3 regions of the Marinobacter sp. EVN1 genome follow, and region 2 is predicted to be linked to each of the others. Evidence: predicted binding sites of a transcription regulator. Region 2 holds the regulator's gene; each other region holds the start of a gene.
The links. The regulator FliA, encoded in region 2, starts transcription of late flagellar genes. The targets are predictions, from matches to a motif close to CTAAAGTTTNNNNNNNNNNNGCCGNTAA.
Positions count from the first base shown of each region.

Region 1 (9,726 bases), on a different contig from region 2:
TTATCACTGATTCTTCTCGATATCGACCATTTCAAACAATACAACGATTTATATGGCCACATTCAGGGCGACGAATGCCTGCGACGGGTTAGCTCCGTGCTAGCAAAAGCCATTAAACGCCCCAAAGACTTTGTGGGACGATTCGGTGGCGAAGAGTTCGTCATTGTTCTGCCGGAAAGCGATGCCGATGCCGCCGTGAGAGTGGCGGAGCGATGCATCAGTGAGCTGCTTCGTGAACAGATTCCCCATGCAGATAATTCGGCGAGCCAGTTGGTAACACTCAGCATGGGTATCGGTACCATTATTCCGTCGCAGAATGATTCACTAACCGAATTTCTGGCCACTGTGGATGGACGGCTCTACGAAGCAAAAGACGCAGGGAGAAACCGTATTGTTGCGGCCTGAATCACTCAGGACACAACGTTAACTAACCGCAACCACTGAAAGACACAAATGTAAAGCAGAGGAATCCGAGCTGCCTCATTGAACACCTGTTGAATATCATAGTGAGCTCCCAAATTCTCAACCGAAAACGGAGCATCCTCATGAAAGGGAAACTCGGACTTCTCGCAGCCATGCTGGTTCTGGCAGGCTGTGCCACTGCTTCCGAGCAATTGCGCGTTTACACCGAACAGTATCCTCCTTATAACATGACCACCAACGGTCAGCCCTTTGCCCATTCAGAATCCGAAATCACCGGCCTCTGCACCGATGTGCTCAAAGCTGTTCTTGAGAATGCCAAGGTCGACTACAGCATCAAACTGCGTGACCTCAGCTATGGCATGAACCGCGCCCAACGGCACGAAGACCACGGTATCTACTGCGTATCCAAGACAGACGAGCGGGAGCCTTTCTTTGAATGGGTGGGACCACTCTCCAGCATCAAGTGGACCCTGTTTGCCAAGCCCGGCTCCAGCATCAAACTGGACGATCTTGAGGATGCCCGTGATTACCGTATCGGTGGCTACAAGGGCGATGTGATGACGGGATACCTGGAAGACAAAGGATTCGACGTTTCCGCCATCACCAACAATGGACTGAATGCCAAGCGGCTGGAACAGGATCAGATCGATCTATGGGTGGCCGATGGCCTGGCAGGCCCCTACCTGGCCGCCGATGCCTCCGACGTGACCGGCCTTGAGGCAGTTCTTGTTTTCCGCGAAACCCCGATGTATCTGGCCATTAACAAGGACTCTGATCCCGACTTGATCAAAGCCCTGAATACAGCCTACCAGGCCATGCAGGAAAGCGGTGAGATAGACACCATTTCGCGTTCTTACGGGCTCTGATCAAGAGCCTGCGCGTCTTCCCCGGAACCCGAAACGGATTCCGGGGCTCCGCCCCTTACAACAGCCATCCAGCCCCTCAATCGCCTACCATAGACTCCCTCCTCAAACCAACCATCACAGACCTAACTGTGATGGACTCAATATTGTTACAGTTTTATTACAAACAACCGCTGTCCGGAATCCAGGACAAACCTCAGAATCCCCGCCGGAATTGTAAAAAGATGAAAAACAGGAAAACTCACAGGGATTCAAGATGTTTTCGAGCAAAACCGTTGTACTTGGATTAACCGGACTATTGCTTGCTGGCTGCGGTAGCAGTTCTTCAGACGGAGGCGATAGGTCCACTTCCACCAGTCGCACCCTTAACCTGCCCAATGCGGTTGCAGCGACAAGCTATGTGTTCCGGGCCGAAATCAACACACTCTCCGGGGATATCACGTATCAGGCCAAACAACTCCCGGAATGGGCCTCCATCGATCCGGCCACTGGCGAAATAACCGGAAACCCTGAGGCTGATGACGTTTCTGCAAAGGTGCCAGTTTCCATCCAGGCAACCAATGGCAAGCAAACCGTCACGCTGTCTGGTTCACTTCAGGTTGAACATACCGCAGCCTACCTGCCAACTGCTGCGCGGGATTTCTACTCACAGGATTTCGAAGGTAATAAAAGAGGACTCAGGAACGACCTCTCCGGCGGCGAACTCAAGGGTGAAGTCCAGTTTGTGCAAACTCACTCGGTCGCTCCAGCCAACAATTTCGAGCGCAATCAGGTTGACGAAACCCAGAGCAAATACATGCCGAGAATCACGGCGCTCAGGGATGCCCTGTTGTTGTTTGTTCCCCAACCTGGCCTCAACCCGACAACCGTTGATGTGGAAGTGAGTCTTCACGGCGAACCGCTCATGACCCTGGCCATGGCACACCCCAATGCTTTGCCTGAATCCGATGTGACCGGTTCCCGGGAAGTTCAGTATTCCACACAGGCCTGGTCGATCCGGCTGCCTTGGGACACGATCAGGAACGGAATGTCCCTTCGCTTTGTTGCCGATCGCGATTCGGACACCTCAGTCTTTGGGGACCTCCCCGCTGGCAATATCGACATTGGCGAAGCCTCTCAGATTGTTTTCCAGAGTATTCGGCTGGGTATGCTTACCGAACCAGGCCAGGAAAACGGACACTACACTCTTCGTGACCCAATCATGGCCGCCACCGACTACTTCCAGACCATGCCTGTATCGCGATTGGTCATGGGCAGCTATGCCGACGCGGTACTTGACCGCGTCATCATCAGATCAGGTGTCATTTACGACAAAGAGGCAGATGGCGCAAGCCAGGCTGAGGGCGGTGTCTATAGCGGCGATATGCGTGAGAATGTGGCCAAGTCACAGGTCAGTGTTGGTATCAACATGGCCAACTTTGGCTATACCAGCAATCACATGAACCAGAGCCACCCCCACGTATTCAAACAGATTACCAACCACCACGCCTGGGGCATGTATCAGAATGGCAGGGTGTCCCACGGGCTGAGCGGCGGTAACGGCATCGGAACGCTCTACGCCACCTGGGGTAACGAGGCCAGTCACGAGTGGGGGCACGCCTACGGGCTGGGGCACTACCCAGGCCAGGGTCTGACCGAGGACGGCCGCTGGGCAGTACACCATGCCGACAGTGGCTGGGGCTACATCGCACACCGGGATCGTATGCGCGCCAACCTGTTCGGTGTGGATGAATCAGGCGCCTACAATTTCAAGCGCGACGCCATGTCTGGCGGTTCAGACGGTGGGCCTTTCTCGGTCTACACGCATTACACCGGCTACTCCGCCCGCATAATCCAGAACGATGTGGCACGGCTACCAGTACCGGATACCAGTTTCCCTTCAGGTTACAAGAAGTGGAACACAACCACGGGGCAGTATGAGAACTTCAGCAGTTCACACCCTGCACCGGTAGAGGTTGGCGTTCCGGTGGCCACTATCCTCGGTGGCTACGATCCCGATGGAACAGCCGCTGTCATTTACCCGGTTTTCCACGGCAACTACGGCAACGTATTTGAACTGCCGAAGCCAGACCTGAGCGCTGGCGGCGACCTTTGCTGGGTGGAAGTCAGCAACGCCGAAGGCAATAAAAAGCAGGTGTCCGTGGCCTCGGACCGACACAATGCCAGCAGTGTCAATCAGCTGCATTTCAATCTGCACGCGGATTTCAGGCCGACCAGCGCCAGCTTGCTCTGTCGTCGGGAGGGCAATATCCAGACCCTGACACAAACAAGCTTTGACGGATCCATACCCGACCTGCCTCCGGTCGGCATAGTAGGCCAGGACATTGGCTATCAACAGCTGCGCGCACGCGAAATAGCCGAGATTGAAGTGTCGTTGATGGCGTTGGATGCCACTCAATTCGCGGTGATGAACGGTGAACTTGCGACGCTGGTTGCAAGCTATACCGATACTGAATTGCGGGATGAATTGTCGACAGAAGCCTGGCAGCGCCTTGAACAACTGAAGGAACAGGACGAGGCAACCCGAGAGATTGCCGTCATTCTCGAACAGGCCCGGCGCGCCAACGTGACAGTGTCGGAAACCCGGAGCCGGCTGCTTCGCGCCCTCACCGAAAACGGCTTGATTGACTCGACCGATGATCTGGTCCCCAGCGGTGACGTCATTCGCGGCAACAACCTGTTCTTCGATAGCAACCTTGATGAAGATGGCTATGTGGCTCTCACGCCGCTGCCTCAGGATCTTGCCAGTACGCCCCGTTGGACCATGGACCTGAAAGGCCGGATCCATCCAACGGCTACCCCCTGGGAATGCCTGACGCCTGTCAACGGCAGACTCGGACTGACTTTATGCCAGGCCGATAATGCCAACCAGCGCTGGCAATACAATGAGGAAAACCAGCAGTTGCGGAATGAGGGAAGCGGTCGTTGCCTGGACTACGCCCACCACAACACCACCCTGATCACCTATGGTTGTACCGGCAGCTGGAACCAGACGTGGTCTGGCGTCTCCGTATCACACAACCGACTGTTGTCCCTGCTGGACGGCGCCCTTTTGGCAGAGGTGTATGAAACGCTTTTGACGAATTGATTCCTGGGCCCACCGATTGGCCGGGGCCGAAGCGCCCCGGCCACTCTCTTTCAGGCATTGCTCACCTGAAACTGACCGGTCAGATTTTTCAGCTTGTTTGCCGACACGTGCGTCATCTCAGAACTTGCGGTCAACCCCGCGATCACCGCGGTCATGAAGCTTACGCTGTCAGCAACGCCACTGGTCTGGGCACTCTGAACAGCGTTAGTTTCCGCAATGCCCGAGATCGCCCGGAAGAGCTTGTCGACCATGTGATGCAGCTCTGCGTTGTCATCCGACGCTGCCCGGGCCTGAGCCAGACGGGTCTCCATTTCTGCCATGCCGTCTTCCATCGTGGTTACGGCGCGCTGAGTTTCTTCCCGCACCCGATACAGGCGCTCATCAATTTCCGTCGTGGCCTGGGCTGTCCTGCTGGCCAGTTGCCGGACCTCGTCGGCGACGACTGCAAATCCTCGCCCTGCCTCACCGGCCCGAGCCGCTTCTATGGCCGCATTGAGCGCTAGCAGATTGGTCTGGGCTGCAATGTCGTTGATCATTTCAGCCGCCTTGCCGATCTCATCCGTGCGTTCACTCGCGGCGCGGATACCCTCGGCCGAACGCACGATAACGTCGCGAATGCTCTCGGTTTCACGGCTGACACGGGCAAACTGATCTTTGGCGCGAGCCACCACATCTTCCATACTTACTCGCATTTCCTGCGCTGTGGTCGAGGCATTTTCGATTTCGTTCTGCTGCAGATCTGCGCCCTTCAGCATCTGCTCTATGTCGTGTACCACCTGCTGAATCTTTTCATCCGCCTGGCGGTTCTGACCCACAAGGTGTTCACTGGCGGAGCGGGATTCACCCGCAAGACTGATGACCTGCCCCACCATGCCGTCGAGGGTATCCAGAAAGCTGTTCATCCAGCGCGCGAGATCCCCGCTCTCATCCCGCTTGGTCTTGCCGACATCGAGACGCTGGCGCAGATTCCCGCCTCCTTCGGCAATGTTTCGTATGACATCCGCAAGTGATGACAGGCTATCTGCCAATGGTTTGGCGGAACTTGCCCGGAAGATGACAAGCCCCAGGAGCGCAACCATCGCGTTCACGGAGGCTTCCAGCCACAGGGGAGCACCGCTTGCCGAAACCGCTACGTTTGCTGCCCAGATAAGCGCCATAAGGACCCCGAGCCGCGCCGTCAGTCGATAGCTGACCGAACGTTTCCGATACACCTCCTCCAGGTCGCCTTCACACATCATGCCCCAACGATCAGGAGACCCGGGTAACTGGAAGGTCACGCCTTTGCCAATCACCGGTATGTGGCGATAGTCGGAATAGCCGGGGTACTTAACGTAGAGGTTTTCACCGCGGGCCATGGTTTCGCGTACCCCTGGGTGCAACTGCCCCGTAGCCGGGTCGGTGAAACGTATTTCGAACTCGGTGTGTTCCCGAATCCGTACTGTACCGAAGCCCGTACGGATTCCGTCTTTGAGGTTGTCACCGTGACTGAAGGTGGCGTCTTCAAACCGCGAGCGCGACAAGGCAACTCCCGGTCTGATCGACGGATCAAACTGACTGTCGATCATGAAAATGTAGTTGTCGCCGGACTCTTCAAAAATGTGCCCGGCTTCGCGCTGAATCAGGTCACTCATGACATCGTTCGGAACCCGGGCACAGACTGCCGCTGCCTGATTGCCAGCGAGAGCGACCGGCTGGTAGAACATCAGCGTGACATCGTCATGAAACCTGGAGGTTGTGGCACCAAGCTGCAAGGTGACCGGATCACTGTAGGGCCCGTGGAGAAACCGCTCTCTCACCCCTCGTTGCACGGCCGCGGGCATGAGACCTGCGGCTCCGGTTCTGCCGGTCACCGTCGAGGCGACAACAGAGCCATCTTCTCTCACAACGAAAAGCTCGGAGATTTCCCGGAGGCGCGTAACGGCCGAATCCAGCACCTCTGAAATGCTATCCTCTTCGCTACCCTCAAGCCGTGCCGCAAGCCCCTCAAGGAAGGCCCACTTGCCATTTGCCCAGTTAATCAGCGCTTCGCGACGGGTTTTCGCGATGCTCTCGAATATCTCTTCATTCGTTGCATATTGCTGGCGGTTCAAAAAACAGGACCATCCCATCCGCAACTTACCTGTGGCCCCAAACCAGGGCAACCAGCCCCGCTCATCGGATGAAAGGTTCATGGAATCACTGCGTAAAGTCATAGCGCGCCTTCCTCAATCGGTACTGCATGCCTGCACTACAACGATGTGGTGCAAACATACCTGCTTTCAGAAGGAAGCTAAGCAAAGAGCGGGCCTGAACCGGCGGACTGGTCAAAACCTGAAGGGAGGTAGCAATTGCCGGATTCAAAGGATGAGAGGGCGCACCATCGGGGTGCGCCAGCAAAAATACGCACCATGGAAGGGCAAGGAGCCCCCCCCCCTGAGCTCAGCGGGTCTTCAGATTCTCCAGAAACTCAGCCATTTCTGCTTGCATGTCGACAACACGTTGCCGCCATTCCGCCTTGTAGGCCGCAAACTCCTCGCTCAATTCGCTCAATTGCAGCTGGGCTTCGGCGGCGGTCGCGGTGCTCTCCGCAAGCGTTTTCAAGTTGGCTTCAGACAACTGCTCCCGCTGGTCTTCAAGCCTGATTACCGTTTCGTTCAAGGTACGTTTGTCCTGCGGCGTTGCAGATGGAGTAGATTCAAGCGCTTCCCGCAGGGATTCAGACAGCTCTTCCAGATGCTGGCTCAGCTGGTCACCGTACTCTTCAGCCAACGCCGACATATCTTCATTCATACTCTGGGCCTGTTGCTGCAACTCCCGCCCCAGCCTCTCAAGCTCTACCGCCATCTCATCGGATTGATTTGCCCAGCGACTCTTGAGATCTTCACCCAGTCTTTCCAGCTGCCCAACAAGACTTCCCCATACCGGGCCCTGTTTCAGGGCATCGCCGGTGCGATAATAATCCACCAGCCAGTCGTCACCTTTACGTACCAGATAGGTTAAGGACTCCGTGGCTTCGTTCCGGCCCTCCAGACCACTCAGGGTGGTGGTTACCCGAGCCAGATTGTCATCAATGACCACACGCCCCCACTCAATGCTCACGTTCTGCCATTGCTGTTCAAAACCATCGAACCCCGCTTCATCGACCAGGGTTGAATAATCTGCGGCCGCTTCAGCATCCTCTTCAAGTACAGCTTGCCAAAATGCTTCGGATACTTCCTGGGGCGATTCCGGGCGACTGCAACCTGTCGCCATGAGTACGGAAAACACCATAAAAGGAACAAGTACATATTTCATTAATCAACCTCATCGATCACCCGGGAACAGTGACCCGGATTTTACATCAGGTGAAGGACAGCATTAGCGACGATTGCCCATCGTTAAGATATCGTCGTACTCCCACACTCTCACCACTGCACCGCCCGAAGTGATTCCGCCAATGGTCTCAAGCTCGTTGACCATGGCCGACGCTACGGCTTCCGCGTCAATCGCCCGATATTTTCTCAGTGGCCCGATCAACGCCCGATTCGCAACCGGCATGACGGCCACACCAAGAGCCTCGGCCGTTCGAGCCTCCTTGCGCTGCCCCAGCAACAGGCTCGGGTGGTAGATCGCAAGATAAGGAAATTTCAGCGCCCGGACATTGTCCTCAAGCTCTCCTTTGACTCGATTGTAGAAAACCGGGGATTGCGAAGATGCTCCGACGGCCGACATCAGAATCAATGCCCGTGCACCGGCGTTACGGGCCATCTGAGCTGCCTTCAATGCATAGTCATGATCGACCTTGCGAAAGGCTTCTCTGGAGCCTGCCTTTTTAAGGGTCGTTCCAAGGCAACAGATCAGGACATCCACCTGGAAAGCGTCAGGCGCAGCCTCCATTGCATCAAAATCCATGAAGCGCTGCTCCAGTTTCGGATTTTCCACGACCATCGGCCGGCGAACCGGAGCGATCACAGTCGATATCTCCGCCTGCTCGAGGAGTTTCTCCACCACCATGCCTCCGGTCAGGCCGGTAGCGCCTAAAACCATAACTTTCATTCGGTGTCTCCCTGTGTTCATCGCTTCTGATTGGTTGCCGGATTGCGTAGGATGATACTCGTAAACATCCGAATCCGAGCTCTCAACACGTGCCACTATGCTGAAATTATCCAATGCCGTCGAACTGGCAGACTGGGAAATCCAGATTACGCAGATACGATCCCAGGGGGCAGGCGGCCAGAATGTGAACAAGGTTGCCTCTGCCGTTCACCTCCGGTTCGACGTCCTGCATTCCACCCTGCCGCCGTTTTACAAAGAACGTTTGATGGCATTGTCCGACCAGCGCATCAGTAAAGACGGCGTGATTGTGATCAAGGGGCAGTCTTTCCGCACGTTTGAGCAGAACAAAGAGGACGCGCTGAACCGACTCAAGACTCTCATTCAGGAGGCAGTGAAGCCGCAAAAAGCCCGCCGGCCAACGCGGCCGACGAAATCCTCCCAACGGCGGCGTGTGGATAACAAAACCCGCCGTGGAGAGATCAAATCCCTGAGGGGAAAAGTAAAAACCTAAGCCAGCCCCTGCTCTTTCGCCAGGGCTGCTGCGGCCCGGGGACCGGTCCACAGAGAAGGGAGAATAATCAACGACACCGGAATGGCTGTGATCACAATGAACTGTTGCAACACCCCAATCTGACCGGCCCCCATATAGAGAAGAATCGCGGCCATCAGTGCCATGGCGCCACCCCAGAAAACGCGAATCCAGGGTTGCGGCTCGTCATGGCCGGCCCCCACCATCGCAATGGAGTAGCTCATCGAATCTCCGGTTGTCGCCACAAAGATGGTGGTCAGCAACAGGATTGCGGCCGCCATCCAGGTGCCTCCCGGCAGTGCCTGCGCAACCGTCAATGTGGCGACGTCAAACCGGAAATTGTTCAAAGCGTCGGTCAAATCAAACGTGCCGGACAGCTGATGGTATATGCCAGAGCCACCCAGCAACGTGAACCAGATGGTCGTGGCGATGGGTGCCAGTATGGCGACTGCCATGATGGTTTCACGGATGGTTCTACCCCGTGAGATTCTCGATACAAACACTGCCATCAAGGGGGTATAGCCAATAAACCAGGCAAAGAAAAACACCGTCCACCACTTCATCCACCAAGCGGGCGCCGTCTGTGCTGTCATGGTCGCCATGGAAAAAAACGAGCCCAGATATTCGCCCATGGATTGCAGGTAGACATCCGTAAGGAATAGCGTGGGGCCAAACACAAAAATAACGCCGGCAATAACCAGCGCCAGGATGACGTTGAAACGACTGAGCAGCTGGATACCCCGATGCAGCCCGGTCATTGCGGATGTCATGTATACCCCTGCCAGCACAGCCAGAACCATGAGCTGAGT
Region 1 covers NZ_AXCB01000023.1:321,655-331,380, forward strand. The annotation lists gene Q674_RS33100 (sensor domain-containing diguanylate cyclase) at 1-405, shown strand, start outside; gene Q674_RS33105 (substrate-binding periplasmic protein) at 546-1,289, shown strand; gene Q674_RS33110 (M66 family metalloprotease) at 1,543-4,374, shown strand; gene Q674_RS33115 (methyl-accepting chemotaxis protein) at 4,425-6,566, opposite strand; gene Q674_RS33120 (hypothetical protein) at 6,793-7,647, opposite strand; gene Q674_RS33125 (NAD(P)H-binding protein) at 7,711-8,388, opposite strand; gene arfB (alternative ribosome rescue aminoacyl-tRNA hydrolase ArfB) at 8,486-8,899, shown strand; gene Q674_RS33135 (BCCT family transporter) at 8,896-9,726, opposite strand, start outside.
Region 1: a site for FliA is predicted at 6,663-6,690, ahead of Q674_RS33115 (methyl-accepting chemotaxis protein). Genes of this name have one in related genera too.

Region 2 (9,726 bases):
GAAAGGATACCGTATCTGGGCCGCTGCGTCAGGCGTTGAAAGGTGCTCAGACGTCAAATTTTGCAAGGGCTGGTACGGTTCTTGCGATACCACCCGGAAAGCGACCCCCGGTGTCAGATTTTCGACCCGGAAAATGCCCGCAGGCACAGATACGTGGAGACAGACCCGGCATGGACAGAGCTCTAGTCCTTAACAACGTCAAATCCCTGACGCGGGGGAACCTCGGCATCCCCCTGATGCTGATGGGGCTGCTTGGCATGATGATTCTGCCCATGCCGGCGTTCCTGCTGGATGTGTTCTTCACCTTCAACATCACTCTGTCCATCGTCATTCTGCTGGTCTGTGTGTACGCCATGCGGCCGATGGAATTTGCCTCCTTCCCCACGGTATTGCTGGTGGCCACCCTGTTGCGGCTGGGCCTGAACGTGGCGTCCACCCGGATTGTATTGCTGAACGGCCATGAGGGCGGCGATGCTGCCGGTAAGGTGATCGAGTCCTTTGGTGAAGTCCTGATTGGGGGAAACTACGCTGTTGGTCTGGTGGTTTTCGCCATCCTTATGATCATCAACTTTCTGGTTGTCACCAAAGGTGCCGGCCGGGTGTCTGAGGTCAGTGCCCGCTTCACTCTGGATGCCATGCCTGGCAAGCAGATGGCGATTGATGCCGATCTGAACGCCGGGCTGATCAATCAGGACGAGGCCAAGTCACGCCGTTCGGAAATCGCTCAGGAAGCGGACTTTTACGGTTCTATGGACGGCGCCTCGAAGTTTGTGAAAGGCGATGCCGTTGCGGGGTTGCTGATCCTGGCTATCAACATCGTTGGTGGTGTGGCTATCGGCATGATGCAGCACGGGTTGGATTTTGGTCTGGCAATGGAGCGTTATGCCCTGCTGACCATCGGTGATGGTCTGGTTGCCCAGATTCCCTCGCTGTTGCTCTCCACGTCGGCCGCCATCATGGTTACCCGGGTAACGTCCAGCCAGGACATGGGTGGCCAGATCATTCAGCAGATGTTCAGCGCTCCCAAAGCGTTGGGCATTGCGGCCGGTATCCTGATTCTGCTTGGCCTGATTCCGGGGATGCCCCACATCGCGTTTCTCGGCCTTGGTTTGCTGGCCGCTGGCGCAGCCTGGTTTATCTGGAAGAAACAGCAGCAAACGGTTGAGGATGAAGGTGGTTTTGTTGGCCGCGGCGGCATGGCTGGTGGTGCGGCCCGGCAGGGTGCGGAAATTTCTCCGGATCGTCCGGGCAGCGAGGGGCAGGCACTGCCGGCGCCGGGGGAAACCCGCGAGCTCGGATGGGATGACGTGGCCACGGTGGACATTGTCGGGCTGGAAGTGGGTTACCGGCTGATCCCGCTGGTAGACAAATCCCAGGGTGGACAATTGCTCAGTCGGATCAAAGGGGTTCGTAAGAAGCTTTCGCAGGATCTGGGCTTCCTCATGCCTTCGGTGCACATTCGCGACAACCTGGATCTTATGCCGAACGTCTACCGGATTACCCTGATGGGCGTGACCATTGCCGAGGCCGAGATCCATCCGGAGCGGGAGCTGGCCATTGATCCGGGGCAGGTGTTTGGCAAAGTTGAAGGCATTGCCGGCAAGGACCCCGCCTTCGGCCTGGACGCCATCTGGATTGAGTCCGACAGGAAGGATCAGGCCCAGACCCTGGGGTACACCGTGGTGGATGCGAGTACCGTGGTGGCGACACATCTGAATCAGATCCTGCAGAAACACGCTCATGAACTGATTGGCCACGAAGAAGCCCAGAAGTGGCTGGACCAGTTGGAGAAGATTTCGCCCAAGCTGGCGGAGGAACTGGTGCCGACCACGATTTCCATCAGCATCCTGTTGAAAGTTTTGCAGAACCTGTTGAAAGAAGAAGTGCCGGTGCGGGATATGCGCTCCATTGCCGAGGCCATCGTGAACGTGCATCCAAAGAGTCAGGACCCGAAAGTACTGACCACGGTAGCCCGCCAGGCGCTGCGCCGGATGATTGTTCAGAGTATTTGTGGCAACGACGCCGAAATCCCTGTTATCACGTTGGATCCAGACCTGGAACAGTTATTGCTGAAGTCTGTTCAGCAGAGTCAACAATCCGGCGGTCAGGATGACATTGGTCTGGTGCTTGAGCCCAACATGGTGGAAAAGCTGCAACGATCCCTTCAGGACAGCGTGCAGCGCCAGGAAATGCTCGGCAAGCCCGCCATCCTGCTGGTTTCGGGGCCCTTGCGGCCAGTACTGGCGAAGTTTGCCAGCTACGGGGTAGAGCGTTTGCATGTGCTCTCTTACCAGGAAATCCCGGATAACAAACAGATCACGATAGTCGCTTCTGTGGGTCAATAAACCGACGGAGCATCGCGGGGAGCCAGAGTGCTTGCCGGTGGGAGGATGAAACAGCATGAAAGTAAAACGGTTTTTTGCGCAGTCCATGGCTGAGGCCCTGAAGCAGGTAAGCCACGAAATGGGGCCGGATGCCGTTATTCTGTCTAACCGCCGGGTTGATGGTGGTGTTGAGATCGTGACGGCACTCGACTACGACGAAAACATGGCGCGTCAGCGTCTTGGCGATAGGGCGGTTGAAGCCACCAACGGCTCCCGGCTGGCAGAGATGCAGGCCGAGCAGCATCGTCGGCTGGAAGAGGAGCTGAACCGGTCCCGCAGTCGCATTCGTGAGGTTCGGGAAAAGCGCGCAGGAAGTGGCGCCTCAGGTGGCGTGGCGTCGTCCTTGTCTTTCGAGACTGCCGATTTTCCGGCGTCACGTCCCAGTGATGAAGCGCTGGCAAAGCCGTTTGCGGGTAGCGAATCCGGCGCCGGTGGCTATGCCGATGAACTGGCCAGTATGCGTGCCGAAATCAGCTCTCTGCGTGATCTGGTCAGTGGTAAGGCTGCAACTGCCACGCCGACCGGCAACAGCGCAGTTCAGCAACGATTGGCCGAGCGCCTGCAGGAGTTCGGTTTGGGCGCGGAGCTGGCCGGCTCTCTGTCCCGTCGGCACCGGGCCGGGCGTCTGGAGGACGGCTGGAAGCAGTCACTGAAAATGCTGGCGACCGGCGTTCGTACCGGTCGCGAAGACTGGCTTGATGCCGGCGGTATCTATGCCCTGGTCGGGCCAACCGGGTCTGGCAAAACCACCACCATTGGCAAGCTGGCGGCCCGCTACGTCCTTGAGCATGGTCCGGATTCGTTGGCACTGGTGACCACCGACCGCTATCGTGTGGCCGCTCATGAGCAGCTCTTCGTGTTCGGCCGCATCCTGAATGTGCCCGTGCGTGTGGTGGATGAGAGCCATTCCCTGGATGACATTCTTGATGAGTTATCGGATCGACACCTGGTGCTGATTGACACTGCCGGCCTGACCAGTGCCGACCGCGGTTACCAGGAACAACTGGCGGAGTTGGCTCGCAGCGATCACAATATCCGTACACATCTGGTGGTCTCCGCCACCAGTCAGCCACGTATCATGAAATCCGTGTGGCATTGCTATAAGATGGCAAACCTTGCAGGCTGCATCATGACCAAGATTGATGAGGCCCTGACCCTGGGCGAAGCGCTCGGGTTCGTTATGGAGACCAGCTTACCGGTGGCCTGGTACACCGATGGCCAGAAGATACCGGAAGATCTCCAGAGGGCGGAGGCCATTCCGTTAGTGCGCCTGGGCGTAGAACGGCTTAAGGCCGTGCAGAGCGCACAGACAGTCGCCGAAGGTGCCTGAGCCTCGTTGGCGACCAGAATAAAACACCGGCACGCGTGCCCGTACAAGAACGTAGTAAGAGACTGATAACAGTATGAGCAGACCACATCCGGTTCAGGTGATTGCGGTTTCCGGCGGCAAGGGCGGTGTCGGCAAGAGCAATGTTTCGGTCAATCTCGGTATCGCCCTGGCCCAGAAGGGGCGCCGGGTTGTCTTGCTGGACGCGGATCTCGGGCTCGCCAACATCGATGTGTTGCTCGGCATTACCGCCAATCGAAATCTGCAAGACGTACTCAGCGGCGATTGTGATCTGAAAGACGTGCTGGTGAATGGCCCTGGTGGTATCAAGATTGTACCGGCTTCCTCCGGCACTCAGCGTATGACCCAGCTCAGCGCCATGGAACATGCCGGCCTGATCAACGCTTTCAGTGAGCTGGGCGACCAGATTGACGTTCTGATTGTGGATACCGCCGCAGGTATTTCTGAATCGGTGGTCAGCTTCCTCAGGGCCTCGCAGGAACTTCTGCTGGTGGTCTGCGACGAACCTACTTCCATTACCGATGCCTACGCGTTGATCAAGCTGATGAACCGGGATTATGGCACCAACCGCTTCCGTATCCTGGCAAACCAGGTCCGCAATGAGCAGGAAGGCCGCCATCTGTTTGAAAAACTGACCCGGGTCACCGAGCGTTTTCTGGATGTGGCACTACAATATGTAGGTATCGTGCCTTACGACGAGGCCGTCAAGAAAGCCGTCCAAAGACAGAAAGCGGTATTGGATGCCTATCCGAGGGCGAAAGCCTCGCTGGCTATCCGGGCTCTGGCCGAAAAAGTGGACAGTTGGCCTTTGCCGTCCTCTCCCAGGGGGCATCTCGAATTCTTCGTGGAGCGGCTCGTCGAAGTCTGATCTGAATCCAGTCCTACAAGAAAACCGGATACATGACATTGGCGAAAAATCTGGGAATTTACCATCAGGCCGGCGCCAGGAGCCCTTCAGCCCTGATTGAAGAGCATGCGCCGCTGGTCAAGAAAATCGCCCTTCATCTCATGGCCCGGCTGCCGCCATCAGTGCAGCTGGAAGACCTTATGCAGGCCGGTATGATTGGACTGCTGGAGGCCGCGCAGCGCTATTCTTCCGGCAAAGGTGCCACCTTTGAAACCTACGCAGGGATTCGCATCCGCGGCGCCATGGTGGATGAGATCCGCAAAGGCGACTGGGTGCCCCGCTCAGTGCATCGCAACGCCCGGCGAATCGCCAGTGCTATCAAGCAGGTGGAAGATCGTACCGGGCGCGAGGCCCAGGATGCCGAAGTAGCTGAAGAGCTTGGCATTGGTCTGGACGAGTATCATGCCTCACTCGCCGACGCTAACAGCGGTAGACTTTTTAGTCTTGATGAGCTCAATGAATCCGGCGAGCTGCCGATAGAAGAAGCAGAAGCGAGTGATAATCCGCTGGACGGTATTGCTTCAGGCGCTTTCCAGCGAAGTCTCGCAGACGCCATTGAGCAGTTGCCTGAGCGTGAAAAGCTGGTATTGAGCCTGTATTACCAGGAAGAGCTCAACCTCAAGGAAATCGGTGCGGTGCTAGGGGTCAGTGAGAGCCGGGTAAGCCAGATTCACAGCCAGGCGGCGTTGCGACTTCGCAGCCGGCTGGCCGAGTGGCGGGATGGTGACAACGACTGATCGGCCAGGTGCTGTGTTTCTCTTTCAGCAAGCTGTGTAGCTTTTGGTAAACGATGCTTTACAACGTGCGCAAACACCACACAATAAGCGCTTAAGGTAGCAGCCTGCTAGACTTCCAAAAGGCTGAATGAATTCCGGGTGTTACTGACTGGAGGTCCCATTGGACAAGAACATGAAAATTCTCATTGTGGATGACTTCTCCACAATGCGACGCATCATCAAAAACCTGCTGCGAGATCTCGGCTTCACCAATACGGATGAAGCAGACGATGGCAACACCGCGTTGCCCATGCTCCGAAGCGGCAAGTATGACTTCCTGGTGACTGACTGGAACATGCCCGGCATGTCGGGCTTTGACCTTCTGAAGGCTGTCCGTGCTGATGAAAACCTGAAGAACCTGCCGGTTCTGATGGTAACGGCAGAGGCCAAGCGGGACCAGATCGTGGCTGCGGCTCAGGCCGGGGTGAACGGGTATGTGGTCAAGCCTTTCACGGCAGCCGTGCTGAAGGAAAAGATCGAGAAAATCTTCGAACGAATCCAGTAACCAGAGGTCGGATGGCTCGCCATGAGTGATACCAAACAGAACCATCAGGGCCTTGATCCGGAGGTGGCGGAGAAGCTTCAAAAGCAGGCCTCCGACCTGGCCGAGAATGTAAACGCCGGGAATTATGCCAAGGCGATGACCCTGATCAATGAACTGAGCGAGGTTCGCGATCAGAGTCTGTATCGGGAAGTGGGGCGACTGACCCGCAGCCTCCATGAGGCAATCCGGAACTTCCAGATAGACCCGCGTAATGCCGAGCAGAAAGAAGTGCTGTCGAAGATGAGCGACGCTTCTGACCGTCTGGCCTATGTGGTTCAGATGACCAGCCAGGCGGCGAACCGCACCATGGATCTGGTTGAGGAAAGCATGCCGGTGGCTCACGCCATGCGGGATGAAGCGGTTGCCCTGCGGGATGAGTGGCAGCGTCTGCGCCGTCGTGAAATGGAGCCTGCGGAGTTTCGGGAGCTTTACGGTCGCATCGACAAGTTCTTCGCTGGCCTGACGACAGACTCCGACAGTCTGTACCAGAACCTGTCGGAAATCCTTCTGGCTCAGGATTTTCAGGATCTTACCGGTCAGGTTATCCAGAAGGTCACCGCGTTGGTGAAAGAGGTGGAAGACAACCTTCTTGGTCTGGTGGTGATGGCCAGCCACGTTGATCAACTGACCGGCACAGTGCATCAGATTGAAGAAAAAGAAGAATCGGCCGAAAAAGGGGTAGGGCCCCAGATCAAGGCCGATGAGCGGGAAGATGTAGTTTCGGGACAGGACGATGTGGACGATCTGCTGTCCAGTCTCGGATTCTGATAATAAAGAGGGTGACGCATGGCGTTAGATGCTGATGAAGAGATCCTGCAGGACTTCCTGGTAGAAGCCGGCGAGATACTCGAAAAGTTGTCGGAGCAGCTGGTGGATCTGGAGCAGCATCCCGATGACAGCGATCTGCTGAACGCCATTTTCCGTGGCTTCCATACCGTGAAAGGGGGCGCAGGCTTCCTTCAACTGGAGGCACTGGTTAATTGCTGCCACTCTGCGGAGAACGTGTTTGATATTCTCCGGAATCACAAGCGCAAGGTAACACCGGACCTGATGGACGTGGTGCTGGAGGCGCTGGACAACGTTAATGCCATGTTCGAAGAAGTCCGCAACCGGGAAGAACCGACGCCCGCGCCGGACGAACTGATTGAAGCTCTGGATGCACTCGCCAAACCCGAGTCCGAGGATGCACCGGCGGTGGAAGCACCAACCCCGGCACAGGAGCCGTCGTCTGCGGATGTCGGACAGCAAGGGGATCAGGGCGATATCACTGACGAAGAGTTCGAGCAACTGCTGGACGCGTTGGCGGATGAAAAATCCGATGGCCAGAAACCGGTCGGCAACGAGCAGGTGAGCACCCCGGCAGAATCCGCCGGCGGCTCAGACAGTGATGAGATTACCGACGATGAATTTGAGGCCCTGCTGGATCAACTCCACGGCAAGGGCCAGTTTGCCGGCGCGCCTGCGGAAGATGAAGCGCCCAAGGCAGATATCGACACCAGCGGTGGCTCGGAGAAATCATCCGGTGACGCCGATCTGATTTCCGACGACGAATTCGAGAACCTGCTGGACGAACTGCATGGCAAGGGTGCAGGCCCAAGCGCGGGGGCTGCCGCAGGTGAGCCCAAGCCTGCGCCGGCTCCATCAAGCAAGGCCGAACCAGCCCCGGAACCAAAGAAAGCGGAAGCCAAAGCCGAGAGCAAGGCCGCTGCCAAGCCGGCCCCTGCACCTGCCCGTGAGGCCGCACCAGCGGGCGAAACCACGGTTCGGGTTGATACCAAGCGCCTGGACGACATCATGAACATGGTGGGCGAACTGGTGCTGGTGCGTAACCGCCTGCAGCGTCTGGGTTCCGAAAGCGAAGACGAACACATGCACAAGGCAGTGGCCAATCTCGATGTGGTGACCACGGATCTGCAGGCTGCCGTCATGCAAACACGGATGCAGCCGATCAAGAAAGTTTTCGGCCGTTTCCCCAGAGTGGTGCGCGACCTGGCCCGCAGTCTGAAGAAAGAAGTGAATCTGGTCATGCACGGTGAGGAAACCGACCTGGATAAAAACCTGGTTGAAGCTCTGGCCGATCCCCTGGTGCACCTGGTGAGAAATTCCGTGGATCATGGTGTCGAGGCACCGGACGTACGGGAAAAGGCCGGCAAACCTCGCGCTGGAACCGTGACTCTGTCGGCGGAGCAGGAAGGCGACCATATTCTGCTGTCCATTGTCGACGACGGAGCCGGTATGAATCCTGATGTCTTGCGCCGCAAGGCGGTCGAGAAGGGCCTGTACGATCAGGATGCGGCAGACCGCCTTACCGATAACGAATGCTTCAATCTGATTTTTGCGGCCGGTTTCTCCACCAAGGACCAGATTTCCGATGTCTCTGGTCGGGGTGTCGGCATGGACGTGGTGAAAACCAAGATCGGCCAGCTCAATGGGCAGATCAATATCATGTCCGAACAGGGCAAGGGCACCAGCATTATCATCAAGGTGCCGCTGACTCTGGCCATTATGCCAACGTTGATGATCATGCTCGGTGACCAGTCTTTCGCGCTGCCGCTGGTGAATGTGGTGGAGATTTTCCACCTGGATCTGACCAAGACCAACATTGTCGACGGCAAAGAGTGCATTGTCGTGCGGGACAAAGTGTTCCCACTGTTCCACATCAAGCGCTGGCTGGTGCACGGTGCGGCAGGTCAGGGCGAGCCGGAGAATGCGCACGTGGTGATTGTGGCCATGGGGACCAAACAGGTCGGCTTTGTCGTTGATCAGCTGATTGGCCAGGAAGAGGTGGTGATCAAACCTCTGGGCCGGGCCCTGCAGGGGACGCCAGGAATGGCCGGCGCCACCATCACCGGTGATGGCCGTATCGCCCTGATTATTGATGTGCCGAGCCTCCTGCAGCACTACGGCTGAGCAGGAATTTCCGGGATTGTGTAGGAGAAATGGATGACAGTTTCTGTCCTGGTCGTGGATGATTCGGGCTTTTTTCGCAAACGGCTGACGGAAATCCTGACGGCCTCGGGCCAGATTAAAGTGGTAGGCGCCGCCACCAACGGGCGGGAAGGTGTCGAGCTGGCAGAAAAACTGCGCCCCGATGTGATCACCATGGATTACGAGATGCCGGTGATGGACGGCATCTCTGCCGTGCGCGAGATCATGCGCAAACATCCCACCCCGGTTTTGATGTTCTCGTCCCTGACCTATGAAGGTGCCCGCGTTACCCTGGATGCCCTGGAAGCCGGGGCAGTGGATTTCCTGCCCAAGAACTTCGAGGAAATTGCCAGGGACACCAGTCAACTTCAGAAAATCCTTATCCAGCGTATTCTGGATGTGGCCGGTAGCCGCCCGGGTGCCCGATCGGCGCCTGTGGCCCCGAGGCCGGCGGCACCGGCTACGGAACCTCGCCGTGAACCTGTCGAGCGCGCTGGTTCGCGCCTGCATCGCCCGGTAACGACGGAACCGCGTAAAGACCCTGCGACCTCCGAGCCGGTTCGTAAACCCGCCAGAAAAACGGCCGCCAGGCACTACAGTGTGGTAGCCATCGGCACTTCCACCGGTGGCCCCGTTGCGCTGCAAAAGGTGCTCACGGCGTTACCGGCTTCGTTCCCCGCGCCTATTGTGCTGGTTCAGCACATGCCCGCCAGCTTCACTCCGGCCTTTGCTGAGCGGCTCAACAAGTTGTGTCGCATTGAGGTGCGTCAGGCCGAGGACGGCGATGTGCTTCGTCCGGGACTGGCCCTGCTGGCGCCCGGTGGTAAGCAGATGATGAT
Region 2 covers NZ_AXCB01000070.1:166,027-175,752, forward strand. The annotation lists gene flhA (flagellar biosynthesis protein FlhA) at 171-2,345, shown strand; gene flhF (flagellar biosynthesis protein FlhF) at 2,401-3,714, shown strand; gene Q674_RS38025 (MinD/ParA family protein) at 3,788-4,600, shown strand; gene Q674_RS38030 (RNA polymerase sigma factor FliA) at 4,633-5,376, shown strand; gene cheY (chemotaxis response regulator CheY) at 5,537-5,920, shown strand; gene Q674_RS38040 (protein phosphatase CheZ) at 5,942-6,727, shown strand; gene Q674_RS38045 (chemotaxis protein CheA) at 6,746-8,869, shown strand; gene Q674_RS38050 (protein-glutamate methylesterase/protein-glutamine glutaminase) at 8,903-9,726, shown strand, end outside.

Region 3 (9,726 bases), on a different contig from region 2:
TGAGCCCGGATCTGATGAATGGCTTTTTCAAGCCACATGTCCGGGTTCAGCGACGGCGCAAATCCATCAAGGAACCAGGCGTCGGCCACGAATTCCAGTTCGTTCCAGGCGTCCAGTACATCGCCAAAACAGAGGGTAAGCCTGATCGCGCCGCCTCCAAGTACAAGGCGGTGAGTGCCTTTGATCAGTGGTGGGTAGTTGTCAATCAGCTCCCGTGCAAGGGGCTGCAGCCCCGGCCAGCTCTCCAGGGCCTTTTCCAGATCGGCCAGAGACAGGGGGTAACGTTCCACCGAGATGAAGTGAAGAATTGCGTGGCCTTTATCGTCAGGTCGTTGAGCCAGCCACTCGGCCCAGGTCGCCAGGAAGTTGAGCCCGGTTCCGAAACCTGTCTCGGCGATCACAAAGTGGCTGTTCCTGTCGAGTTTCGCGAAGCGCCCGGGTAGTCCATTTCTTTCGATGAACACGTAACGGGTTTCGGCCAGACCGTCATCTCTGCTGAAGTAAACGTCGCCAAAGCGCGCTGATTCAGGCACTCCGTCTCGCCATATCAGCTCCGCCGGTTCCATTGCCGGCGGACGAAGGTCGTTGATCATGGGGCTCAGTTGTCTTTTGTGATTTCTTCGGCGGACTCGATGATGACCGGGCTCACGGGAACATCGGCCATTCCGCGCTGGTAGCCGGTCTGGACCCCTGCGATACGATCAATCACACCCATGCCATCGGTCACCTTGCCGAAAACCGCATAGCCCGGGCCCCGAACTCCGGCGTTCAGGAAATCATTATTGGCCACATTGATGAAAAACTGGCTGGTGGCAGAATCCGGTGCATTGGTTCGGGCCATGGCGATGGTGCCGCGAAGGTTGGGCAGGGTGCTGGTGGCTTCATTCACAATCGGGGTTCTGGTTTTTTTGCGTCCAAGATTCTCATCGAATCCTCCGCCCTGGACCATGAAGCCGGGAATCACTCGGTGAAAGATGGTGCCATCGTAAAAACCGCTGTTTACGTAAGCCAGAAAGTTTTCCACGGTTTTGGGCGCAACATCGGGCCGAAGCTGAAGCACAAAAGGGCCCTCCGTCGTTACAAAACGGACCTCAGGAAGTGCCGGTTCCTCGTTCTGGGCCATGGCTGGTGAGGTGGTCAGCAGAGTGGCAACGAAGGCAAACAGGACAGACATCACAATCGGGACGAGTTTTACGGGATTTGTCATTTCAAGGCAGCTCTCTGTTACAGGTGGTGACCAGAATACTGAGATAATCCGGTTATTACGTAGTTTGTGCAGATCTTAACAGATCATTACGCCATTAAGGGCAAATCAGAACAGCACGCTCAGAGGTTGTGGGCTACGCTTCACTTGACTGTTGAATACCGGGCCGGGTTGTACGGTGATCACTGATACTGCAGGAGGAATCTGGTGAGAATCCGTCAGGGTTTTGAAGAGAAATCCCGGCTTGGCCGGTTGCTGATCAATCGTGGCTACCTGTCTGAAGGTCAGCTGGAAGAAGGGCTTCGTGCGCAGAGGGAAACCGGGCAGCGCCTTGGTGAGGTGTTAATTGCTGCCGGCTGGATCTCAGAGAGGGAACTCCACCGCGTACTCAAGCATCAGTCGCGTTACCGCAATGCAGCAGCGCTGGTTACCATGGTCACCTTGCCATTTCAGCCCCTGGTGTCACTGGCGTCCAGCAACACCAATGCAGCGCAGATAGGCGCCGGAGCGGGCGAACTCTACGAGCGGAGCGGACTCACCCCCCTCTCGGAAGAGGAAATGTCAGGGGTGTCTGCACAAAGCGGTATTGGCCTGATGGAGCGCCTGGAGGCCGTGTCTTCCATGCCCGCCAGCGCCCGGGACGATCTCTCAGGAGAATCTCCCGATGTCGACGTGGTGGAAGGGATCAGGCTGGCGGCAAATGTATTCGTGCCGGTGCTCAGTTTTCTGGATTCAGACCTTACAATTACGGGTGTGCATTACCGGGACTCAGAGCCTCGCTACTCGCTACAGGAAGACGGAGGCCTGAGGCTGGCATTTCCCGAGCGTATCGAGGAAATCCGGATGGATAATATTCGCGTGATGGGCGGCCAGACTCCACCCATGGGCAATGTCAGCATTCGCGATATCCGCTTTCACCCGGATTCCCAGATGACCATCTATACGCGTTGAAGACCTTGCCCTGAAACGAAAAATGCCCGGAAGATCTCCGGGCATTTCGTTGTCTGTGAGCGATGGGTGTATCAGGCGCTGGCCAGAATATTGGTGCTTGAGACGTTGGTCTGCTGGCCTTTGGCACCATAGAGCTTCTGCTGGGCGGAAGCACCTCGGAAGATGTCGGTAAGGCGTGACAGGCGCTTTTGCAGGTGGCCAAGAATTCGGCCGTTGTTCTGGTTCACGGCCTGGCATTCGCGCAGACGGGTGTCGGCGTCTTTCCAGAGTTGGTGCAGCTCATCCATGCCAGCGGCGCGAATGAAGCGTGATGGCTCTCCTGCATTGGGCTTGTAGCCCATATTCACCAGCAGGTGAATTTTCTTTTTGGCGCGGTCGCGTATGCCTTCAAGAATCTGGTTTTTCCGGCTGGTCATTTCCTGGAGGGGCTGGATATCCGCAGAGGAGAGCACGGATTTTTCCTGGTGGAGTACTTCCGCCAGCAACTCAAGCTGGCGGATATCTTCCTGAAGAATCGCTTTCAACTGTTCATGTGCAGTCATGCTTTACTCACCCGAAAATGCTTTTATCCATCTCAAGCATTTTCTGGGCCAGTTTCTGGGCATCTACCTTGTAAGTGCCGTTCTCAAGAGCAGAACGAATCTGTTCGATGCGATCATCGTCCATTTCGGGGTAGTCCCCCAGCTTCTGCTCAAGTTGCTTCAGGTTTTTCGCCTGATTGCTCAGGTTCACGTTCTCGCCACGGGCAGCGGGGCTCTGGGCCTTGGCTTGCTCGCCTGTGGGTGCCTGTGACGTTTGATTGCCTGAGGCTTTGTCGGCCGTGGTGCGCGTGGTGTTGACCTGGCCGGGGCCAATTCCATTTAAGTCAACTGACATATCAATACCTGCTTGCCTGGGGCCACAAGAAAGTGGCGTATTCGGGTTTATATCTGCTTAACGGCAAATCCGCGCCATACTTTAGTTACAAAACGGAAAACATTTGCCGCTCTTGCTGTTTGCCGCCTTACATCGGAATTTCGACCCGCCCGGGGCCAACGGCACGAGCTTTGACTGTCCGGGACGAGCGGAGATTTTCCACCAGTACCTGTTCTCCAACGCCCGCGCTCGCCAGTGCCTTACCGCGAGATGATACCGAGAATGAGCCTGAGCGCGCGGTGATAATAACATGGTCACCCCGCTCAATCGCGTTGGGAGCTTCAAGGAGATCCGGGGTCATTACCGTGCCGGCGTTCACCGGGCGGCGCATCATCATGCCTGAAACGGACTCTTTGCGGGTGAGTACGCCGCGACGACTGGCATTGATCTGCACCGAATTTACGGTGACCAGATCTGGTGTCAGGCGCTCTCCGCGCGCCAGGGGACGGGCTGCTATCAGGGCAGGGCCGTGAACCTCGACGCTGGTGGTAACGTACATTCTCCAGGGGCGCTCACCACTGCAGGAAACCAGGACCGACGGGCTGGTGGTCTGTAGCGGATCGCCCGCAAACTCGGCGTTCAGCCCCTGGTTGCAGGCAGCAAGGGCGATGCGGCTGTCGATAGCGCCAACTTCGTAGCGGCTCGTGTAGCCCTCGGCAGCAAGGGTTCTGGACCACTCTGCCAAGAACGTCTGGGCAGCGTCACGGATGGCTTCAGCACTGGTTCTCTCCGAAGACAGAGTGATTGGGCTCAGTGATAGACACAATGCAGCCAAAAAGATGATTCGCATACGCACCGGTTTGTCCTATGCTGTCTGTATCTGTGGATTTTGTCGAAACACGTTAAGGATTCGGGTTGTCGGGCCGTTAACCCTTAACAGGTTTGCAGGCGTCAAAGATTTGTCTTGGACAGGCCTGAAAACACCTTGCAAAGGTCAAAGCAATATTGATGCCGGTATAGGCACGCCAGGAGTAAAGCATCATGGCAGGGGTATTAGACAGCGTTAACCAGCGCACCCAGCTAGTCGGTCAGAACCGGCTTGAGCTATTGCTGTTCCGTTTACGGGGGCGGCAGTTGTACGGCATCAACGTATTCAAGATTAAGGAAGTTCTTCAGTGCCCGAAACTGTCGTCGATTCCCAATAGCCGGAGCGTCGTCAGAGGCGTCTCCCACATTCGTGGTGAGACCATTCCCATTATTGATTTGAGTATGTCGATCGGTCTGCCGGGTATTCCGCAAGAGCAGTTGTCTACCAGTTTCGTGATCATCACCGAGTACAACCGTAAAACCCAGGGCTTTCTGGTAACGGGCGTAGACCGGATTATGAATATGAACTGGGAAGATATCTTGCCTCCGCCGAAGGGCGCAGGGAAGGATGTTTACCTGACTGCGGTGACGAAGATTGATGATAAGCTGGTAGAAATCATAGATGTAGAAAAGATTCTTGCAGAAGTTTCTCCGCTCAGGGAAGATGTTACGGAGGAGTTGGTTGCCAGGAGTGCCGAACGTGTGCCGGGCCACCTGCCTGTGCTGGTGGTGGATGACTCTTCGGTGGCTCGTCGGCAGATCGAGCGTTGCCTGACCGCTATAGGAATGGAAGTGGTTACCAAAAACGATGGCAAGCAAGCACTGCAGTATCTCAAAGAGATAACTCAGGATGGATCGCGCGCAAATGATCACCTGTCTCTGATTATCTCTGATGTTGAGATGCCGGAAATGGACGGCTACACCCTCGTTACCAGAATCAAAGAAGATGCGGCTCTGAAAGAAATGTATGTAATGCTGCACACCTCGCTGAGCGGTGTCTTCAACCGGGCGATGGTGCAGAAAGTGGGCGCAGACGATTTCATGGCGAAATTCAGCCCGGATGAGCTGGCCGAGCGAGTAATGGAAATTATTGATCAGCACTGATGCTCGGCTGATGGTTTCACCCACGAAGAGATCCAATGAAAGCGGACATAACGCCCCAGGAATACGAAGCCTTTAAAAAGTTCCTGCAGGATGCGTGCGGCATCCTGCTGGGTGATAACAAACAGTATCTTGTAAAGAGCAGGCTTCGGCGCATTCTCGAAGAAAACAGCCTGAATTCCCTTGGAGAGCTTCTGGAACGATTAAAGAGGCCTGGAAGGGCAGGCTTGCGCGAGGTGGTCATCGACGCGATGACGACCAACGAGACACTTTGGTTCAGGGACAACCATCCGTTCCGGATTCTGCAGGAAAAGCTCTTGCCAGAGTTTGCCGAGCGCAGTTCACTCCAGCCGTTAAGAATCTGGTCTTCCGCCTGTTCTACTGGCCAGGAGCCATACTCCGTAGCCATGGTAATTGACGAATTCCGCCGTACCCGGCCGGGTAAGCTGCGGGATGTAAAAATCACGGCAACGGACATTTCCAAAAGCGTGCTGGAGGTTGCCCGGAGAGGCGAGTATGAAATGATCGCCATCGGCCGCGGGCTGTCGCCGGAGCGTCAAAAGCACTTTTTTACCCCCTCGGCCAACGGTGGTTGGCAGATTCGACCGCAAATCAAGTCCATGGTGGAATTCAAGGAATTGAACCTGCTGGATCGATACATGCTTGGCAAGTTCGACATCATCATGTGCCGGAATGTGCTGATCTATTTCTCAGCGGAACTGAAAAAGGACATTCTTACCCGGCTGCATGGTGCTCTGAACCCCGGAGGCTATCTGATTCTTGGTGCTTCTGAGTCTTTGAACGGGCTTCCCAATCTCTACGAAATGGTCCAGTGTCACCCTGGCATCATCTATCGCAAAAAATAGCCGGGAACTGTTCAATGCGGAGTAGGGGACCGATGTGGAGAATCTGAACCTCCGACATCTCTATTATTTCTGGGTTATTAGCCGCGAAGGCTCTATTGCCCGAGCCAGCGAGGTGCTCGACCTGGCACCCCAGACCCTCAGTGGCCAGCTTGCGACCTTTGAAGGCGCGGTGGGTGGCCGGTTATTCAGCCGCGAGCGCCGGCAACTGGTGCTCACAGAACTCGGCCATATGGTTCGCAGTTATGCCGATGAGATCTTCGAGCTAACCGGTCAGTTGTCTGAAACCCTGAGGGCGGGACCTGAACACAGGCCGCTTTCCTTGTCTGCGGGCATATCGGCGTCTATCCACAAACTGATCGCCTATTACCTCCTTCACCCGGCGATGAAGCTGAACCGGCCCGTGCAACTGGAATGCCGGACCGGCCGGACGGAAGATCTTCTTCTCAGCCTCAAGCGGAAGGAGCTCGACGTTGTACTGACCGATAGAATGCCCCAGGCAGAATCTCCTGAACGTTTCGCGGTTCATCCGCTATCCCGGTCTACCATCAGTCTCTTTGCTGCACCCGAACTGGCGGAGCAGCTCAAAACCGGCTTTCCTCACTCGCTCAATCACCAGCCGTTACTGGCGAACGCTACCGATGCGCCGTATTTCGAGAAACTGATGCACTGGTTCAATCTCAATAATGTCCGAATGAACCTGGTTGCCCGAGTCGATGACAGCGCCCTTATCAAGGTGTTTGGTCGGGAGGGACTTGGTGTGTTCGCGGCGCCTACGATGATTCAGGATGAAGTGTGCCGTCAGTATCAGGTGGCTCTGATTGCTTCGCTCGATGAGGTGACGGATCAGCTGTTTGCGGTCTCCCGAAGCCGAAAGCTGGCCCATGAGGGGGTGAGGGCAATCTGCGAGGCTCGCCAGGGGATCTTTGAGCGCTAGGCTTCAAGCTGTTAAAGCATCGAAAAATACGATGGTTTATGCTTAATAAAACTTATTTTATCGAAGCCTGCACTGCTCCATTATGGAATCGTATTCCGCAGTATCCAGAGGAGCGCAGCTATGAAAACGATTCACAAGTTCAGACTTGAGCCTGGTAAAGAGCCTACCACCCTGACCTTGAGAGAGGGTTATGAAGTGGTGCGCTGCGAGTATCTGGTGCCGCATAAAGCGGTCTTCCTTTGGGTACAGCAGCCTTTGAATGTAACCACGCCTACTGTGGAACGGCAGTTCCGGGTGGCAATGTCGGGTGAGCCGGTTCCCGATCGGTTCCAGTACATTGATACCGCGCTTGACCCGTTCGGCCCTGAGGCCTATCACGTCTTCGCGGTGCCGGCAGGTGAATTACACCTCACTGGTAATGGCCACGAGCGGGCCGGCGATGAAATGCTGGGTGGCGCTGGGTGGCAAGGGCGTTACGCGTCCTGAATATGATCGCTAGCAAGCAGCGTTGCACGCGCTCTTGGGCCCCATCTGGGGCCCTTTTTACGTTTCAGGGGAGTGGTTTACCGGTAAGTGGCCGGTTTTTACCCAGATGACCGTCTCCTGTTCAACAAACGGATGATGTTCGCTCATATGCGGGCTGCGAATCCAGCTTCCTGCGGGATACCGGCCGTGTTCATCACAGAATTCGCCCGACAGCACAAAGATCTCTTCTCCACCAAAGTGACGATGCGGCTGAAAGGTTTCGTTTGGCGGCCACTTCACCAGGGCAACGTGTTCATGCTCGAATTCGTGCAAAGGCATAACCTGTAAGCCGCCAATGCCGGGTAGCCAGTGGCCGGCATTGGTATCGATTCTGACCGTCGCGGTATCTCTCGGGTCGAACTGATGGAGTTTGACCAGCAGGGTGCAGCCCTCTTCACTGAACGGTGCGTGACTGCTGCCTGGAGGGTTCCGGATGTAGGTGCCGGCCGGATAGTGGCCGGTCTCGTCGGAAAAAACGCCTTCAAGCACCAGAATCTCTTCGCCCAGAGGGTGTTCGTGGGTAGAGAAGGAGGAACCGGGCTTATAGCGCACAACGCTGGTGGCGTGGCCCCGCTCCGCTTCCTCTCGGGCCAGTGGTTTGCGCTCAACGCCAGCGGCGGGGCTGGGCACCCAGTGCTGTTCGTGGGTGCGAATAACAACGCGCTGGGAAAAGTCCATGTTGAGCATAATGTATCTACCTTCTGTCATTCACTTTATCAGGGCCTGAATGTCCCGGAAGTGTGGATGCTTGCAGTGAACCATCCACTCGAAGGCCACCATTTCCGTGGTAACAATGCGGGCGCCGCTCTGGTGCAGTCGATCCAGGGCAACGTCCCGGTCAAGTTCGCTACGGGACCCGGTGGCATCTGCCACCACCCACACCTTATAGCCTGCATCCAGGAGGCTCAGGGCGGTCTGCAGCATACATACGTGGGTTTCGCAGCCCCCGATGACAATGTGTTGCCGGCCTTCGGGCAATTCGTCGATGAGTCCGTCCGGGCAGGCGTCGAAATGGGTTTTCTCCAGAGTTTTGTTGCACAGCTCCTTAACGCCTTCCAGATTCGGCCCAAGTTTTTCAGGTATCTGCTCAGTTGCAATTGCAGGTACGCCAAGCAGTCCCGCAATAGTTGCCAGTATAATGCAACGCTCAGCAACCGCGTCGCCCTCGCTGATGGCGGGCATCAGCCGTTCCTGAACGTCAATGAGTAACAGGGTGGATTGGTCGGCTTTCATCAGCATGGTCATTCTCCTGAACGTGTTGAGCGGGTTTCCTGAAAGGACACGCCATGGACCCCGGGTTTGTTATGCCCGAGGCCGTCGTAAGGTTCTTCTGAAAAAATTTTTGATGAATTCAAAACATGGAGTTGCCAAACGCCGTCAAAACCATTAAAGTTTGCGCCCTCAAATGAGCGACGACATCGCTGATTTGAAACAGTTTATTGGAGAGGTGGCCGAGTGGCTGAAGGCGCACGCCTGGAAAGTGTGTATACGTTAATAGCGTATCGAGGGTTCGAATCCCTCCCTCTCCGCCAATACAAAACCCCAGCAGAAATGCTGGGGTTTTTTGTTGCCTGAATGGCAAGACGATAGCCCTGGCGAGTCGGGGCTATCGTGTCTTATCGGATTGATTAAGTGACGGCTGCTCAGAAATTATACTGGGCCGCGAACATCAGACGATTGGCGTCACCTTCGTCGCCGTTTACCTTCTTGACTTCATAGCGTCCGTACTCCGCACCCAGTGTTACGCTTTTCAATGGACTCCACTTATAGGTGATGAAAGCGTTGGTGTTGCGCTCGTGCTTATCTGCCACATTCAGCCCGTCTTCCTTGGCGTCATCCCAATCCATTGACGTCAGGCCATAGACCACGCTTAGCGCCCCTGGTCCGACTTTGAACGTTGCGCCCAGGTTCGCCCCGTATCCTGCAATGGTCTCAACGGAGTCCCCGTTCAGGTAGGCATCCTCACCGTAGTAGTTGGTGCCAGAGCGCCACAGGTAGCCGTTGGCCCCGTCAGTGTAGTTAAGGTTGCCCTGAATACTCAGATCGTCGGTCAACTGATATCTGGCCGCACCGAAGACCGCGAAGCCGAGCGTCGAATCGTCTGTATCTCCATCATCATAGCCAACTTCCTGGATGAGGGCGGCAGTGGAATACTTCAGTGATCCGGCACCGGATTCGTAACGCGCGGTCAGTGTTGGCAGGCCGTTTTTAGAGGCTTCGTCCAGAATTTTGGACTTCGGGTCTTCTAAAGCAACGGAAAAACCGCCGGTGGTATAGCGAACCTGTGCGGTACGGTTATAGAGTCCGGCATTGCCTGCGACCCCGTCCATCTCCAGGACTGATGTGTTGCCCACAAAGCTGTTGTAGTTAGACCAGGTGCGCCCGAGAGTCCAGTTTTTGTACTGACCGTAGGCGTGACGCAG
Region 3 covers NZ_AXCB01000012.1:187,443-197,168, forward strand. The annotation lists gene mnmC (bifunctional tRNA (5-methylaminomethyl-2-thiouridine)(34)-methyltransferase MnmD/FAD-dependent 5-carboxymethylaminomethyl-2-thiouridine(34) oxidoreductase MnmC) at 1-593, opposite strand, end outside; gene Q674_RS25910 (peptidylprolyl isomerase) at 599-1,207, opposite strand; gene Q674_RS25915 (hypothetical protein) at 1,412-2,155, shown strand; gene Q674_RS25920 (flagella synthesis protein FlgN) at 2,227-2,697, opposite strand; gene flgM (flagellar biosynthesis anti-sigma factor FlgM) at 2,705-3,031, opposite strand; gene flgA (flagellar basal body P-ring formation chaperone FlgA) at 3,159-3,866, opposite strand; gene Q674_RS25935 (chemotaxis protein CheV) at 4,052-4,981, shown strand; gene Q674_RS25940 (CheR family methyltransferase) at 5,017-5,844, shown strand; gene Q674_RS25945 (LysR family transcriptional regulator) at 5,879-6,778, shown strand; gene Q674_RS25950 (hypothetical protein) at 6,899-7,264, shown strand; gene Q674_RS25955 (cupin domain-containing protein) at 7,322-7,990, opposite strand; gene Q674_RS25960 (isochorismatase family protein) at 8,012-8,542, opposite strand; tRNA gene Q674_RS25965 (tRNA-Ser) at 8,745-8,835, shown strand; gene Q674_RS25970 (DcaP family trimeric outer membrane transporter) at 8,947-9,726, opposite strand, start outside.
Region 3: a site for FliA is predicted at 3,089-3,116, ahead of flgM (flagellar biosynthesis anti-sigma factor FlgM). Genes of this name have one in related genera too.